Regions from separate parts of the Allobosea sp. RAC05 genome, predicted to be linked through region 3. Evidence: predicted binding sites of a transcription regulator. Region 3 holds the regulator's gene; each other region holds the start of a gene.
What was found. Region 3 encodes LexA, which represses DNA repair genes until DNA is damaged. Its sites were predicted from a motif close to TGTTCNNNNTGTGTTCNG; they were not measured.
Positions count from the first base shown of each region.

Region 1 (5,827 bases), 1.4 Mb from region 3:
CCACGCCGGGCGGGCGTGGCGCTGGCGGGTTTTGCGCTGCCGGTGCTGCTGGCTCTGCTGTGGGAGATCGCCGTCAGGTCGGGCTTCGCCAATGGGCGCCTGATGCCTCCACCGAGCGTGGTCGGCGCCACCCTGTGGTCTCTCGCGGCTTCGGGCGAACTCTTCACCCATGCCGCGGCGACGCTCTGGCGGGTCGCGGCCGGGTTTGCTCTCGGCGCGGCAGCGGGCACCTTGCTCGGCGCCGTCACCGGGGCGCTTCCGGTGGCGCGCGGCCTGATCGATCCGACGCTGCAGGCCCTGCGCGCCATTCCCTCGATCGCCTGGGTGCCGCTCTTCATCCTCTGGCTCGGCATCTTCGAGGCGTCGAAGGTGGCGCTGATCGCGGTCGGCGTGTTCTTCCCGGTCTATCTCGGTGTCGCCGCGGCGATCCAGGGCATCGACCGCAAGATCGTCGAGGTTGGCCGTGTCTTCCGGCTCGGCCGGCTGGCGATGGCGCGACGGGTGCTGCTGCCGGCGATCCTGCCGGCCTGGATCACGGCGCTGCGCTCGGGGCTGGGGCTGGGCTTCATGTTCGTGGTCGCGGCCGAGATCATGGGCGCCAGCGAAGGCCTCGGCTACCTCCTCGTCGATGGCCAGCAGCTCGGCCGGCCCGACACCATCATCGCGGCCATCATCAGCTTCGCCGTGCTCGGGAAGCTGGCCGACGGCCTCCTCGTCGCCCTGACGCGGCCGGTTCTCGCCTGGCAGGACACGGCCCGCGACAAACTCTGAGAAAGCCCTCGATGCTGAGCTTCGAGACCCTGTCGAAAACCTATGCCGACGGCACGCAGGCGCTGTCGGCCGTCACCCTCGATGTCGCGCAGGGCGAGATCCTGGCGCTGGTCGGCGGCTCGGGCTGCGGCAAGACCACGCTGCTGCGCCTGATCGCCGGTCTCGACCGGCCGAGCGCCGGGCGCATCCTGCTCGATGGCGAGGCGATCGCCGAGCCGCGCGCCGATGTCGGGGTGATCTTCCAGGAGCCGCGCCTCTTCCCCTGGCTCTCGGTGGCCGAGAATGTCGGCTTCGGCCTTTCGCATCTCTCCGCCTTCGAGCGCGAGGGGCTGGTCACCAACGCCCTCGTCCGGGTCGGGCTCGGCGGGCATGACCGGCGCTGGCCGCGCGAACTCTCCGGCGGCCAGCAGCAGCGGGTCGCCATCGCCCGCGCCCTCGTCACGCGCCCCAAGTTGCTGCTGATGGACGAGCCGTTCTCGGCGCTCGATGCCACCACCCGCGCCAGCCTGCATGGCCACCTGCTCGCCTTGTGGGGCGAGAGCCGGCCCACCGTCGTCATGGTCACCCATGACGTCGAGGAGGCCGTGACGCTGGCCGACCGGATCGTGGTGATGCAGCCCAAGCCCGGGCGGGTCTTCGACGCGTTCGACAACCCGCTCGCCCGCCCGCGCGACCGGCTCTCGCCGGCCTTCGAGGCGGCCAAGCGCGAGATCCTGCGCAGCCTCGATCGTTCGCTGCGCGACGAGGCCCCGCACCAGCAGAAGGCCGCCGAGACCGCCGGGATGTGGTGGTGAGCCGCGTCACGGTGTGTCGCTTTCCGATGGCCTGTGACCGCCCGAGCCTCTATCAGCGATCCCGACCGCTTCATTCGACTTGAGGTTCTGACACCATGGACGTCACCGCTCTCCGCGCCCTGCAGGCGCCGCTCAAGGACTCCTACCGTTCCGATCCCGGCGCAGCCGTCGTCACCCTGAAGGCCAGGGGCGAGCTCGACGACCAGCACATCGCCTGCAAGGTCGAGACCGGCCGTGCGATCGCGCTGGCGGGGTTGCACCCGGCCACCGGCGGCTCGGGCGCCGAACTCTGCTCCGGTGACATGCTGCTGGAGGCCCTCGTCGCCTGCGCCGGCGTCACGCTGAAGGCGGTGGCCACCGCGCTCGAGATCGAGTTGAAGAAGGGCATCGTCCATGCCGAGGGCGATCTCGACTTCCGCGGCACGCTCGGCGTCGCCAAGGACGCCGCCGTCGGCTTCAAGGCGATCCGCCTGTCCTTCGAGGTCGAGACCGATGCGCCGCAGGAGAAGCTCGACACGTTGCTGAAGCTGACCGAGCGCTACTGCGTCGTGTTCCAGACGCTCAACGTGAAGCCCGAGCTCAGCGCGACCCTCTCGGTCGCCTGACCACCAGGCCGCCGCTCACTCGGCGGCCTTCTTCAAGGTCAGCCCCTCGGCGAAGGGCAGCGTCGGCTCGCCCTTCGCCTCGTCGAAATCCAGTGCCACGATGCGCTCGCCGCGGCCGGTGATCTTGCCCGCCGAGGTTCTCAGGCCCGCCACATCGTCCTGCGCCTGGCGGAAATGCTGGTCGAGCTTCTCCGCCCGCTCGCCGAGCCGGCGGACATCCGCCAGCAGCTTGCCGACCTCGCTCTGGATCACCTGCGCCTCCTCGCGCATCCGCGCGTCGCGCACCAGCGACTGCATGAGCTGGATCGCCAGCGCCAGCAGCGAGGGCGAGACGATCATGATCCGGGCGCGATGCGCCTTCTGGATCACGTCGTCGAAATGCTCGTGCAGATCGGCATGGATGGACTCCGAGGGCACGAAGAGCAAGGCGAGGTCCTGCGTCTCGCCGGGCAGGAAGTAGCGCTCGGCGATGTCCTTCACATGCACCCCGACATCATTGCGCACCCGGGCAGCGGCCGCCTTGCGCGCCTCCTCGCCGCGGGCCTCGCGCAACTGCGTGAAGCTCTCCAGCGGGAACTTGGCGTCGATGACGAGCCCGCGCCCGTCGCCCGGAAGCGTCACCAGGCAGTCGGGTCGCTTGCCGTTGGAGAGCTGCGGCTGGAAGGCGAAGAAGGCGCCGGGCAGCCCGTCCCGGATGATCGCCTCCATCCGGCCCTGGCCATAGGCGCCGCGCGCCTGCTTGTTGGAGAGCACGTCGCGCAGCGTCACCACCTCGGAGGTGAGGTTGGTCAGGTTCTTCTGGGCGCTGTCGATCACCGCCAGCCGCTCCTGCAGCCGGCCGAGGCTCTCGCTGGTCTGGCGGACATTCTGCTCCAGGCCCTGACCGACCTGGTGGCGCAGCCCCTCCATCCGGTCGGCGACGAGGCGGGCGAGATCGCCCTGCCGCGTCGAGAGGATTTCGGCCATGGATTGCATCCGGCCGGTCAATTCCGCCTGGAGCCGGTTCATCTCGGCGACCTTGTCGTCGGTCTCGCGGGCACGCTCGGCCGCGATCAGCGCCTCCAGCGCCTCCAGCGCCCGTCGCCGGCTGCCGCGCCAGGCCGAGAGCGCCAGCAGCAGGAGCAGGCCAAGCGTCGACCCGCCGAAGCCGAGCGCGGCCTGCGCCCAGGTCACGGGCCGGTCGAGAAGGATGAAGGCGATCTCTGTCATTCCGGCAGGATAGCCGATTCGGGTGAATCAAATCGAACGAAAGCGGAACGGTTTGACCCACGCGGCGCGAGCGCTTATGTGGCCGGTTCATCATCCGAAAACCGCGCAGACACAGCTCCATGGCCATCCGCCCGCTCGTCATCCTGCCAGACGCCCAGCTCCGGCTGGTCTCCACCCCCGTGGCCGAGATCACGCCCGATATCCGCACGCTCGTCGCCGACATGTTCGAGACGATGTACGACGCGCCCGGGATCGGGCTGGCCGCCATCCAGATCGGTGTGCCCTGGCGCGTGGTGACGCTCGATGTCGCCAAGAGGGCCGAGCCGCCTGCGGACGTGGAGCCTGCCGAGGCCGACGCTGACAGCTCCCAGGAGAAGCGCGACCGCCAGCCGCGCAATCCGATCGCCTTCATCAATCCGGAGATCACCTGGTCCTCGGAGGAACGCAGCGTCTATGAGGAAGGCTGCCTCTCGATCCCGGAATACTACGAGGAGGTCGAGCGCCCGGCTTCGGTCAGGGTCGCCTACACCGACCTCGACGGGAAGCGGCAGGAGATCGAGGCCGACGGCCTGCTCGCCACCTGCATCCAGCACGAGATCGACCATCTGAACGGCGTGCTGTTCATCGACCATCTCTCGCGCCTCAAGCGCGAGCGCGTCACCAAGCGTTTCGCCAAGCAGGCGCGGCGCGAGGGGTGACGCAACCGCGTTAACTCCTGCCGCGGCTCCTCGGGATGAGGGCTCAGATGATCAGGCGGCGGGCCATCCCTGCCCAGTTGAGGTAATATCCAGCGTATGAGTTTGCGCGTCATCTTCATGGGCACGCCCGATTTCGCGGTGCCGACCCTGACCGAGATCATCGGCCAGGGCCACGAGGTCGTCAGCTGCTACACCCGCGCCCCGGCCCAGGCCGGCCGCGGCCTCGAACTGAAACCCTCGCCGGTGCACAGGGCGGCCGAGCGCTTCGGCATCCCCGTCTTCACGCCGTCGACCCTGAAGACGCCCGAGGTGGCCGAGCAGATCGCCTCCCACCAGGCCGATGTCGCGGTCGTCGTCGCCTATGGCATGATCCTGCCGCAGGCGATCCTCGACATCCCGGAACTCGGCTGCCTCAACCTGCATGCCTCGCTGCTGCCGCGCTGGCGCGGCGCCGCGCCGATCCAGCGTGCGGTCATGGCCGGAGACGCTGAAAGCGGCGTCTGCGTCATGAAGATGGAAGCCGGCCTCGACACCGGCCCCGTCGGCATGGTCGAGCGGCTGGAGATCAGCCCCGACATGACCTCCGGAGAACTGCATGACCGGCTGGCGCCGCTGGGGGCCGATCTGATGGTCCGCGCGCTCGCTGCGCTCGGCCGGGGTGGCCTGCGTTTCACGCCGCAGCCGGAGGAGGGCGTGACCTACGCTGCCAAGATCGCCAATGCCGAGGCGAAGCTGAACTGGGCCCGCCCGGCCCGGCAGGTCCACGATCTCGTCCGGGGACTCGCGCCCTTTCCGGGCGCCTTCGCCGAGATCGATCTCGGCAAGGGCCCCGAGCGGCTCAAGGTCCTGCGCACGGCGCTCGCTGGCGGCGCGGCCGAGCCTGGCATGCTGCTGGACGAGGAGGGCACCGTCGCCTGCGCGGAAGGGGCGGTGAAGCTCCTGCAGGTCCAGCGTGCCGGCGGGCGGCCCGTCAGCGGCGCCGAGTTTCTGCGCGGGGCGCGGCTTGCTGCCGGCCACAAGCTCTGATGCCGCGCTACAAGCTCGTCATCGAATATGACGGCACGCCCTTTTCGGGTTGGCAGCGGCAGCTCAACGGCCCGTCCGTGCAGCAGAGCGTCGAGGAGGCGATCGAGGCCTTCTGCAACCATCCCGTCAGGCTGCACTGCGCCGGCCGCACCGATGCCGGCGTCCACGCCACCCATCAGGTCGTCCATGTCGATCTGGAGAAGGAGTGGCGCACCGATGTCGTGCGCGACGCCAGCAACGCCCGCCTCAAGCGCCTCCCCGTCGCCGTCTGCAGCGCCGAGGCGGTTTCCGACGCGTTCGACGCCCGCATCTCGGCGAAGCGACGCTACTACATCTACCGCATCCTCGACCGGCGCGCCCAGCCGGCGCTGGACCGCGACCGGCTCTGGCATGTGCCGGTGAAGCTCGATCACGAGGCGATGGACCGCGCCGGCAAGGCCCTGCTCGGCCATCATGACTTCACCACCTTCCGCGCTGCCGAATGCCAGGCCAACAGCCCGATGCGCACGCTCGACCGGCTCGACGTCCGGCGCGAGGGCGACGAGACCGTCGTCTATGCCCATGCCCGCTCCTTCCTGCACCATCAGGTCCGCTCGATCGTCGGATGCCTGAAAATGGTTGGCGCCGGGCGCTGGCCCGAGAACAAGCTCGGCAAGGTGCTGGCGGCGCGCGACCGTTCGCAATGCGCGGCGCTGGCGCCGCCCTGCGGGCTCTACCTCGCCGG
Region 1 is NZ_CP016464.1:1,317,620-1,323,446, forward strand. It holds gene BSY19_RS09675 (ABC transporter permease) at 1-771, shown strand, start outside; gene BSY19_RS09680 (ABC transporter ATP-binding protein) at 783-1,565, shown strand; gene BSY19_RS09685 (OsmC family protein) at 1,661-2,170, shown strand; gene BSY19_RS09690 (DNA recombination protein RmuC) at 2,186-3,379, opposite strand; gene def (peptide deformylase) at 3,499-4,077, shown strand; gene fmt (methionyl-tRNA formyltransferase) at 4,174-5,103, shown strand; gene truA (tRNA pseudouridine(38-40) synthase TruA) at 5,103-5,827, shown strand, end outside.
Region 1: the regulator LexA is predicted to act here: its motif matches at 3,412-3,429, upstream of BSY19_RS09690 (DNA recombination protein RmuC).

Region 2 (5,827 bases), 2.4 Mb from region 3:
AGGATGCCGTGGCGCGTCGCGATCTCGCGCAGCCGCTCGAGATAGCCCTTGGGCGGCACCAGAACGCCGGTCGAGCCCGCCATCGGCTCGACGATCACCGCCGCGATGGTCTCCGCCCCATGCAGCGCGACCATCCGCTCGAGATCGTCGGCGAGCTCGGCGCCATGCGCGGGCTGGCCCTTGCTGAAGGCGTTGCGCTCCAGATCATGGGTGTGACGCAGATGGTCGGCGCCGGGCAGCAGCGGGAAGACGCGGCGGTTGTTGACCAGCCCGCCCACCGTGATGCCACCGAAGCCGACGCCGTGATAGCCGCGCTCGCGGCCGATCAGCCGCGTCCGCGTGCCCTGGCCGATGGCGCGCTGATAGGCGACCGCGATCTTCAGCGCGGTGTCGACCGATTCCGAGCCCGAGCCGGTGAAGAAGATCCGGTCGAGCTTGCCGGCGCCCTCGCCCGGCGCGATCGCCGCCAGCCGCTCGGCGAAATCGAAGGCGATCGGGTGGCCCATCTGGAAGGAGGGAGCGTAGTCCAGCGTCGCGAGCTGGCGCTCGACGGCTTCCGTGATCTGCTGGCGGCCATGGCCGGCATTGACGCACCAGAGCCCGGCCGTGCCGTCGATGACCTTGCGCCCGTCCTCGGTCGCGTAGTGCATCCCCTGCGCCGAGGCGAGCAGCCGCGGCGCCGCCTTGAACTGCCGGTTGGCGGTGAAGGGCATCCAGTAGCTCTCGAGCGAACGGGCGTTCTGCAGGGCCTGCGGGGGCGTGGCGATGGTCATGGGTGATCTCCTCTTCCGGCAGGGAGCACCGTTCGACCAATCCGAACAAGTCTGTTTCGGTGCTCTGGCAAACTCTTGTTTTTATTGAAACGAAGATCAGAATGGTGCGGATATCGACCAAGGAGACCAGGGTTCTGTGAGCGACACCGACATCGGCGCGCGGCTGCGCTATCTGCGCACCCGCCAGGGGCTCTCGCAGCGCGCGCTGGCCAAGCGCGCGGGCGTGACCCATTCCACCGTCTCGCTGATCGAATCCAACGGCGTGAACCCGTCCGTCGGCGCGCTGAAGCGGATCCTCGACGGCATCCCGATCGGCCTCTCCGAGTTCTTCGCGCTGGAGCCCGACCGCCCGCGCCAGGCCTTCTACCGCGCCGACGAACTGGTCGAGATCGGCAAGGGCGGCATCTCCTATCGCCAGGTGGGCGAGAACCTCTTCGGCCGCGCCCTGCAGATCCTGAAGGAGCGCTATGAGCCCGGCACCGACACCGGCCGCGTGCCCCTCTCGCATGACGGCGAGGAGGGCGGCATCGTGCTGTCCGGCCGGCTCGAGGTCTCTGTCGACGACGAGCGGCGCATCCTCGGTCCCGGCGACGCCTATTATTTCGAGAGCCGCCGGCCGCACCGCTTCCGCTGCGTCGGGCCGGTCGCCTGCGAGGTCGTCAGCGCCTGCACGCCGCCCTCCTTCTGACCCCCGGCGCTTGACCGCGACCCGTCCCGCGCCCACCTTGACCTCTAATGACTAGAGGTTTGGAGTGAACCCATGCCCACCGCAGCCGCCGCAGAGCGCGTGATGCCGATCGGGGCGCTGGCCGAGCGCACCGGCGTCAAGGTCGAGACGATCCGCTATTACGAGCAGGTCGGCCTGCTGCCGCCGCCGGAGCGCTCGGAGGGCAACCAGCGGCGCTATGGCCGGCGCCATGTCGAGCGCCTCGCCTTCATCAAGCATGCCCGCGATCTCGGCTTCGCCGTCGAGGCGATCCGCGCCCTGCTCAGGCTCTCGGACAATCCGGCGATGGCCTGCGACGAGGCCCATGCGATCGCGGTCGCGCATCGCGACGAGGTCCGCCACAAGATCGCGCGTCTGCGCTCGCTGGAGGCCGAGCTGGAGCGCATCGCCGCGACCTGCTCCGGCGGCGTCGCCGCCTGCGACTGCGCCATCATCGAGGCGCTCGCCGACCACGGCCGCTGCAGCCACGCCGCGCATTGACGCAAGGTCCGCAGCTCCCAGCGGGCACGGCCGGACGCGCAGCCTGTGGAGAAGCGCAGCCGCGGCGGCCTGCGGCGACGCATGGTGATTGCGGCACGAGCCGGCCAGACGCTAGCCTTGGCAGACAACCGTCGGGAGCCACAATGTCCAGCGATTTCGCCACGCCGCCCGGTCTGAGGCATCGCCAGATCGCGGTCCGCGACACGACGCTGCACGTCGCCGAGGTCGGTTCCGGGCGGCCGGTGCTGCTGCTGCATGGCTGGCCGGAATTCTGGGCCACCTGGTTGCCCCTGATGAACCGGCTCCACCCGGATTTCCGGCTGATCGCGCCCGATCTGCGTGGCTTCGGCGACAGCGCCAAGGCGGCCGCGCCGCGCAGCGACGTCGGCCCCAACAGCCATGCCGACGACATGGCCTCGCTGGTCGGCGCACTCGGCTTGGATTCGGTCGGCGTCGTCGGCCACGACGTCGGCGCCTATGCCGCACAGGCGTTGGCGCGGCGCCATCCGCAGCTGGTCGAGCGGCTGCTCTTCTTCAACTGCCCGACCCAGAGCATCGCCGGGCGCTGGGTCCATGACGGACATGTCAATGAGGTCTGGTACCAGTCCTTCCAGCAATTGCCGCTGGCCGAGACGCTGATCGGCCTCAGCCGCCAGTCCTGCGCGCTCTATTTCTCCTATTTCCTCTCGCATTGGTGCCATCGCAAGGACGCGTTCGATCCGGCGCTCGAGCTGTGGATCGACAATTTCATGAAGCCCGGCAATCTGCGCGGCGGCTTCGACTGGTATCGCAGCCAGAATGCCGCCCGGCTGGCGGCGATCGACGGCCACCCGACGCCCTCGGTGCGCATCCACCACCCGACGCGGGTGCATTGGGGCCGCCACGACCCGGTGCTGAAGTCGGAATGGGCCGCCTTCGTGCCCGAGCATTTCGACAACGCGCAGGTCACCTTCTGCGAGAGCGCCGGGCATTTCGTGCATGTCGAGGCGCCCGACGAAGCCGCGGAGATCTTCGCGGATGTCTTCGGCTGAGCGCCACGCGCGAAGCCAGGCCTCGTTTCCCGGCGAAGCGTGCCTAGATAGGCCCTGCGGCAGATGACGGGCGTCCTGCGCGCGACCATCGGAGGACAGGCGATGCCGAGACACCGACCCCCAGCCGGGAGACGCGCTGCGGCCCGAACCGCCGGTTGCGAGAACAAATCCCGATTCCCCGGGAGTCAGCGATTCGGGCCTGCTTCGTTCGGGACTCGTTCCGCTTCCTAGTTCACCGCTGGCTCCGGGCCGCAGCGACGCCCTTCTGCAGGCGCCCCCGGCCCGGCACTTCACCATGATCGGCGTCGGCCTTGCTCCCTCCACGCTCCCTGCCTCCCTCGGCCCGCGCCAACGGCGTCACTGCCGTCCTCGGCCCGACCAATACGGGCAAGACCCATCTCGCGATCGAGCGGATGGTCGCCCATCCAACGGGCATGATCGGCCTGCCCCTGCGCCTGCTCGCCCGCGAGGTCTACCAGCGCGTCGTCGACAAGGTCGGCGCCGCTGCGGTGGCGCTCGTCACCGGCGAGGAGAAGATCAAGCCGGAGCGTCCCCGGTTCTGGGTCTGCACGGTCGAGGCGATGCCGCGCGACCTCGCCGTGGACTTCGTCGCGATCGACGAGATCCAGCTCGCCGCCGATCTCGACCGCGGCCATGTCTTCACCGACAGGCTGTTGAACCGGCGCGGCCGCGCGGAGACGATGCTAATCGGTGCCGGCACGATGCGGCCCGTGATCGAGCAGCTCATCCCCGGCGTGAATGTCGTGACCCGCCCGCGCCTGTCGCAGCTGATGTTCGCCGGCGACCGCAAGATCACCCGTCTGGCCCCGCGCTCGGCCATCGTCGCCTTCTCGGTCGAGGAGGTCTATGCCATCGCCGAGCTGATCCGGCGCCAGAAGGGCGGCGCGGCGGTCGTGCTCGGCGCGCTCAGCCCACGCACCCGCAACGCCCAGGTCGAGATCTACCAGTCCGGCGACGTCGACTACCTCGTCGCCACCGATGCGATCGGCATGGGGCTGAACCTCGACGTCGACCACATCGCCTTCGCGGCCGACAAGAAATATGACGGCCATCATTTCCGGAAGCTGAACCCGGCCGAGTTCGGCCAGATCGCCGGGCGCGCCGGGCGCCATCTGCGCGACGGCACCTTCGGCACCTCGGGCCGCTGCCCGCCCTTCGAGGCGGATCTCGTCGAGGCGATCGAGAATCATCGCTTCGAGCCGGTGCGTCAGCTCCAGTGGCGCAACACCGATCTCGATTTCCGCTCGGTGGCGCAGCTTCTCGACAGCCTGAACCTGCAGCCGACGGAGCCCGGCCTGACGCGCGCCCTGATCGCGGAGGACATGTCGACGCTCGAAATTCTGGCGCGCGATCCCGACATCAAGGCGCTGGCGCAGGGTCGCCCCGCGGTCGAACGGCTCTGGGAGGTCTGCGGACTGCCCGATTATCGCAAGATCGCGCCGCAGCAGCATGCCGACCTCGCAACCACCCTCTATTTGCGCCTGATGCGCCATGGACGGCTCGATATCGACTGGTATCGGGCCCAGCTTGCGGCGCTGGATCGCACCGATGGCGAGATCGACACGCTGTCTGCGCGCATCGCGCAGGTCCGCACCTGGACCTTCGTCGCCAACCGTCCGGACTGGTTGCCCGATCCTGAGCATTGGCAGGGGGTTGCGCGTCTTGTAGAGGACAAGCTCTCGGACGCTCTGCACGAGCGTCTGGCCAGCCGATTTGTCGACCGGCGCACCAGCGTGCTGCTGCGCCGTTTGCGGGAGAATGCGATGTTGGAGGCTGAGGTCACCACGACGGGCGACGTGCTCGTCGAGGGCCAGCACGTCGGAATGCTGCAGGGTTTCCGCTTCACGGCGGACCCCAAGGCCGGCGGGCCGGAGGCGAAAGCCTTGAACATGGCGGCGATGAAGGCGCTGGCCAGCGAGATCGAGGCGCGCGCCGCGCGCGTCGTCCTCGCCGGCGACGACGCCTTCGTGCTGTCGCATGACGGGCTGCTGCGCTGGGTCGGCGAACCCGTCGCCCGTCTCGTGGCCGGCGAGAAGGCCGTCGAGCCCCGCCTGCGCCTGCTGGTCGAGGAGCATCTCGCCGGTCAGGCGCGCGAGCAGGTCGAGGCCCGGCTGCAGCTCTGGCTCAAGAACCACGTCACCCGGCTGCTCGGTCCGCTGCAGCTGCTGGAGGACGCGACGACGCTGACCGGCATCGCCCGCGGCATCGCGTATCAGGCGGCCGAGGCGCTCGGCGTGCTCGAGCGCGCCAAGGTCGGCGAGGAGATGAAGGCGCTCGACCAGGAGGGCCGCGCCGCGCTGCGCCAGCTCGGCATCCGCTTCGGCGCCTTCCATCTCTATGTCCCCGCCCTGCTGAAGCCGGCGCCGCGCGCGCTGGCCGCCCAGCTCTGGGCCCTCAAGCATGGCGGCCCCGAATTGTCGGGCCTGGACGACATCGCCCATCTCGCCGCCTCGGGCCGGACCTCCTTCCCGGTCGACAAGGCCGTGCCCAAGGGGCTCTACCGCGCCGCCGGCTACCGCGTCTGCGGCGAGCGCGCCGTGCGCGTCGACATCCTGGAGCGCCTGGCCGACCTGATCCGCCCCGCGATCGCCTATCGCCCCGGGGTGACACAAGGGACGCCGCCGACGGGAACCGCCGATCAGGACGGCTTCGTCGTCACCGGCGCGATGACCTCGCTCGTCGGCTGCGCCGGCGAGGACTTCGCCTCGATCCTGCGTTCGCTCGGCTATGTCTCGGTGAAGCGCGCCGGCCCGGCCATCACCGTGCCGCTCGCAGCCGCTCCCGCCAGGCCCGCG
Region 2 is NZ_CP016464.1:156,053-161,879, forward strand. It holds gene aptA (omega-aminotransferase AptA) at 1-773, opposite strand, end outside; gene BSY19_RS04275 (cupin domain-containing protein) at 910-1,461, shown strand; gene BSY19_RS04280 (MerR family transcriptional regulator) at 1,534-1,980, shown strand; gene BSY19_RS04285 (alpha/beta fold hydrolase) at 2,124-3,011, shown strand; gene BSY19_RS04290 (helicase-related protein) at 3,323-5,827, shown strand, end outside.
Region 2: the regulator LexA is predicted to act here: its motif matches at 3,217-3,234, upstream of BSY19_RS04290 (helicase-related protein).

Region 3 (5,827 bases):
CCCAGCCCGCGCGGCGGCCCGATCTCCGGCAGGATCACCTTCAGCGCCGCGATCAGGTCGCTGTCGGTGGACTGGCGCATGTAGAGCCCGTTCAGGCTCTCGAGCTTGGCGAAATCGAAGCGCGCGGCCGAGCGGCCGATCGAGCCGAGATCGAACAGATCGATCATTTCCTGCGTCGAGAAGATCTCCTGGTCGCCATGGCTCCAGCCGAGGCGCAGGAGATAGTTGCGCAGCGCCACCGGCAGATAGCCCATCGCCCGGTAGGCATCGACGCCGAGCGCGCCATGGCGCTTGGAGAGCTTGGCGCCGTCGGGCCCGTGGATCAGCGGGATGTGCGACATGCTGGGGACCGTCCAGCCCATCGCCTGGTAGATCTGCGTCTGGCGCGCCGCGTTGGTCAGGTGGTCGTCGCCGCGGATGACATGGGTCACGCCCATGTCATGGTCGTCGACCACCACCGCGAGCATGTAGGTCGGGTTGCCGTCGGAGCGCAGCAGCACGAGATCGTCGAGATTCTCGTTCTGCCAGACGACACGGCCCTGGACCTCGTCCTCGACCACTGTCTCTCCGGTCTGCGGCGCGCGCAGGCGGATCACCGGCTTGACGCCCTCGGGCGCGGTGGCGGGGTCGCGGTCGCGCCAGCGCCCGTCATAGCGCATCGGCTTGCCGGCGGCCTTGGCCTGCTCGCGCATCTCGTCCAGCTCGGCGGGCGTCGCATAGCAGCGATAGGCGTTGCCGCTGGCGAGCATCTGATGGGCCACCTCACGGTGCCGCTCGGCCCGCGAGAACTGGTAGACCGTCTCGCCGTCCCAATCGAGACCGAGCCATTTCAGCCCGTCGAGGATCGCCGCGATCGCCGGCTCGGTCGAGCGTTCGCGGTCCGTGTCCTCGATGCGCAGCAGCATCTTGCCGCCGTGCCGCCGCGCATAGAGCCAGTTGAACAACGCGGTCCGCGCCCCGCCGATGTGCAGGAAGCCCGTGGGCGAGGGCGCAAAACGTGTGACGACGGCATCGCTCATGAAAGCTTGGCTCCGGCTGGCTGTCGAAAGGGGCCGAGGGGGAAGAGGCGAATCGGCACGCCGCGGGACGGCGCGCGCCGAAGCGGGGCATGACATCCGGCGCGGCCCCTGTAACATGCCCTGGCGGCCGGCGTTAAGCGCAAGATGCACGCGCCGCCGATGCGGTCAGGGATGGGGAGCCGATGCAGCCGGCACCGCCGCCAGGGCAGGGGGACGCGACGCGCAGCCGTGGCGCGCGAACCCTGGCGCTGCCCTGGACCCGGACCGGTCGCGCCCGTGGCGGACCGGGCCTGTCTCTCGCGCTGGCTTCTGCTCGCGAGCGCCTGAAGCGCGCCCTGGCGCTCGAGGCCGAGCGCCGCCGCCTGTTCATCTGGCTGCCGGTGCCGATGGGGATCGGCATCCTCCTCTACTTCGCCGCCGATCGCGAGCCGGCGCTCTGGGCGCCGCTGGTCGGCTTCGTACTCGCTGCAGCCGGCGCGGTCGGCCTGCGCCGCCGTCCGGGCGCGGCGAGGGCGCTGATCGCGCTGGCGGCCGTGTTCGCCGGGTTTGCGGCTGCGACCTGGCGCACGGCCTCGGTCGCCTCGCCGCTGCTGGACCGGCCACGGATCGGTCAGCTCACGGGCTTCGTCGAATCGGTCGAGAGCCGCGACGCCGGCGCCCGCCTCGTGATTCTGGTGACGGGTCTGGCCGGCGTCGAGGCGGCCGAGCGCCCGAGGCGTGTCCGGGTCAACATCCGCGCCGGCGAGGTCGCGCCGGGCGATCACATCGCGGCGGTGGCGCGGCTGCTGCCGCCACCGGGCCCGGCCCGGCCAGGCGGCTATGATTTTGGCCGCGACGCCTTCTTTCGCGGGCTCGGCGCCGTCGGCAGCATCTCCGGCAAGATCACGCTGACGCCGCCGCCGCAGGCGCCGCCGGCGGCGCTGCAGGTCGCCGCTGCGCTCGACCGCGCCCGCAACGCCCTGACGCAGCGCATCGCCTCCATCGGCGGTGGGCAGGCGGGGGCGATGGCGGCGGCGCTGGTTACCGGCAAGCGCGGCCTGATCACCGACACGACCAATGCCGATCTGCGCGCGGCGGGCATCTACCACATCGTCTCGATCTCCGGCCTGCACATGGTGCTCGCCGCCGGGACGATCTTCTGGCTGGTGCGGGCGCTGCTCGCCCTCTCGCAGACGCTGGCGCTGCGCCTGCCGGTCAAGAAGATCGCTGCCCTCGCGGCGATGGCGGGCTCTGTCGCCTACTGCGTATTCTCGGGCGCCGAGGTCGCGACCGTGCGCTCGCTGATCATGACGCTGGTGATGCTGGGCGCGATCCTCGTCGACCGCCCGGCGCTGAGCATGCGCAATCTCGCGCTGGCGGCGATGATCGTTCTGCTGCGCGAACCCGAGGCGCTGCTGGGGCCGAGCTTCCAGATGTCCTTCGGCGCGGTGGCGGCGCTGATCGCCTTCGCCGAGCGCTGGGAGAACCGCGGCCGGTCGCAGCCACCCCCGGCGCTGCCCTGGCCACTGCGCCCGCTTTGGATCGCGGCCTGTGGCATCGTCGTGACCACGCTGCTGGCGACCGCCGCGACCGCCCCGTTCGGCGCCTTCCACTTCCAGACCTTCAACCCGTTCGGGCTGCTCGGCAACGCGCTGGCGCTGCCCTTCGTCTCGCTCTGCGTGATGCCGGCCGCGGTCTTCGGCGTGCTGGCCTACCCCTTCGGGCTGGATGCGCCGGCCTGGTGGCTGATGGGGCAGGCCTCGCAGGTGGTGCTGAAACTGGCGCACTGGGTCGCAACCATCGATCACTCCACCCTGGTGATCCCGGCCTTCGGCACGGCGGCGCTGCTCTGCTTCGTGCTGTCGCTGCTCTGGGCGACGCTGTGGAGCACGAAGCTGCGCCTGCTGGCCGTGCTGCCGCTCGCGGCCGGCGTCGCAGTGGCGGCCAAGCCCGAGCGTCCCGCGATCCTGGTCGAGCGCGATGGGGCCGGGCTGGCCGTGCGCGGGCCCGACGACCGCCTCGTCATCGCCGGTAGGCCCAGCCGCTTCGTGCTGGAGCAATGGCTGAGCGCCGATGGCGATGGCCGCAAGGCGGACGACCCGTCGCTGCGCCAGGGTGCCTCCTGCGATCCCGCAGGTTGTGTCCTGACCACGAGGGAGGGGCGTTCCATCGCCTATGCGCAGGAGCGGCTGGCCATCATCGAGGATTGCCGGCGCGCGGATGTGGTGGTGACGCCGATTCCCTGGACGGCCCCCTGCGCGGCGCTGCTGATCGACCGGACCGCGCTGCAACGCGACGGGGCGACCGCACTCGTGCATGGCCTTACGGGCTGGCGCCGCCATGCCGCCGAGCAGGCCGGACGCTCACGACCCTGGAGTCGTCAGCCGCCGATCCAGCCCGCGGCCAGAACAGCCCCTGCGACAGCCCCCGCGCCATCCGTCGCCGAGAGCGCTCCCGACACCGAGCGCCTTCAGTAGCGCCGCATCAGATTGACCAGTCGGCCCTGGATCTTGACCCGGTCGGGGCCGAGCACCCGCGTCTCATAGGCGGGATTGGCCGCTTCCAGCGCGATCGAGGAGCCGCGCTTGCGCAGCCGCTTCAGCGTCGCCTCTTCGTCGTCAATCAGCGCGACGATGATGTCGCCGGTGTTGGCCGTGTCCTGGCGGCGGATCACCACCGTGTCGCCGTCGAGAATGCCGGCCTCGACCATCGAGTCGCCGCGGACCTCGAGTGCGAAATGCTCGCCGGAACCGAGCATGTCGGCGGGCAGGGCGACGCTGTGGCTGCGGCTCTGGATCGCCGAGATCGGCGTGCCCGCCGCGATGCGGCCCATGACGGGGATCGCGATCGTGTTGCGGGCATCCTCCGGCGCGGCTTCCACCGGGCGCGCCCGGCCGGGCAGCCCGTCCTTGGCCGGCGGCGCATCCTTGCCGAGCCCACCCTGGACGACCGACGGGTTGAAGCGGCGCGCGCCGGGCTGCAGACCGCCGCCGGCACCGTCGGGCAGCTTGATCACCTCGAGCGCCCGCGCCCGGTTCGGCAGGCGGCGGATAAAGCCGCGCTCCTCGAGCGCCATGATCAGCCGGTGAATGCCGGATTTGGACTTGAGGTCGAGCGCGTCCTTCATCTCGTCGAAGGAGGGGGGGACGCCGCTTTCGCGCAGGCGCTCCTGGATGAAACGAAGCAGTTCGAACTGTTTGCGTGTCAGCATGATCCCCGCCGGCGCTCTGGAATCTGCCGGTTGTCGCAGATTCGAAACAAATCACGAACACCATACCCGTTCGCGTTGTGTTCCGCAAGCGGATGCGCCGGTCTGAGCCTAGCGCAACCGGATGAAGCGGCAGGGATCGCCCTTGCGGGCGGCCGGCGCGAAGACAGGGCGGATCGTCAGCGCCTGGGCCTGGGCGAGCAGACCGAGCATGGAGGAATCCTGCCGCTCGAACGGCGTCGCCTCCCAGCCGGCCTCGGTCAGGACGAGGCTGGAGCGCAGATAGTCCTCGCGCTCATCGTTCGCGGGCATGTCGCGCCCGAGCAGGCCGGGCTCGCTGCGGTCGCGCTCAGGCGAGGGCACCCCGAGCAGGGCCTCGATGACCGGGACGACGAAGAGATGGCCGCAGACGATCGAGGAGACGGGGTTACCCGGCAGGCCGATCGCGACCATCGGGCCGAGCCGGCCGGTCATCATCGGCTTGCCCGGCCGCATCGCGATCTTCCAGAAGCCGAGATCCATTCCGGCGCGCTTCAGCGCCTCCTGGACGAGGTCATGCGCGCCGACCGAGGCGCCGCCCAGCGTCACCAGCACATCGGCGCCGGCCTCCCGCGCCTGCCCGATCCGCGCGGCGAGGTCCGCATGGTCGTCGCGCGCGATGCCGAGGTCGAGCACGCTGCCGCCCGCCTGCTCGACCAGCGCGGCAAGCGCAAACGAGTTGGACGCAACGATCTGGTCCGGTCCGACCGGCTCGCCCGGCAGCACGAGTTCGTCGCCGGTGGCGAGGATCGCGACCAGCGGCTTGCGGCGCACCGGCAGGGCCGGGTGAGCGGCGGCGGCGGCGAGCCCGAGCGCGGCGCTGTCGAGGCGGGTTCCGGTGGCGAGCAGGCTGTCATTGAGGCTGAAGTCGAGCCCGGCCTTGCGGATGAACTTGCCCTTGGGCGCGCCCTCGCGGACGGTGATCGCGGCCGAGCCGACGCCGTCGGCGTTCTCCTGGATCAGGATGGTGTCGGCGCCCTCGGGGATCGGGGCGCCAGTGAAGATTCGGACCGCTTCGCCGGTAGATAATGTGCCGGCAAATGAACGCCCTGCGGCCGACTCGCCGATGACCCGCAATTCGGTGCCGGGCACGAGGTCATCCGCCCGCACCGCATAGCCGTCCATGGCCGAGTTGGCGAAGGGCGGCTGCGTCCGCAGCGCGGCAATGTCGGCTCCGAGCACGCGCCAGGCGCACCGCGCCAGCGGCAACGTCTCCACGGGCGTCGGACCCGGAACGCTGTCGAGCAGGGCGCGCAGCGCGACGGGGACCGGCGTCAGGGCCATCAGCCTTGTGCCCCAGGGGAGGCGTCGGCCTCGAACACGCCCGACTTGCCGCCGGATTTATGGGTCAGCCGGATGCCCTCGATCCGCATGCCCCGGTCGGCCGCCTTGACCATGTCGTAGACCGTCAGGCAGGCGACGCTGACGGCGGTGAGCGCCTCCATCTCGACGCCGGTCTGGCCCTTGACCTTGACCTCGGCGCGCACCCGGATGCCGGGCAGGGCCTCGTCAATCTCCAGATCGACCGCGATCTTGGTGATCAGCAGCGGGTGGCAGAGCGGGATCAGTTCGTGGCTGCGCT
Region 3 is NZ_CP016464.1:2,690,861-2,696,687, forward strand. It holds gene gltX (glutamate--tRNA ligase) at 1-1,019, opposite strand, end outside; gene BSY19_RS16220 (ComEC/Rec2 family competence protein) at 1,202-3,475, shown strand; gene lexA (transcriptional repressor LexA) at 3,469-4,209, opposite strand; gene BSY19_RS16230 (molybdopterin molybdotransferase MoeA) at 4,318-5,529, opposite strand; gene moaC (cyclic pyranopterin monophosphate synthase MoaC) at 5,529-5,827, opposite strand, start outside.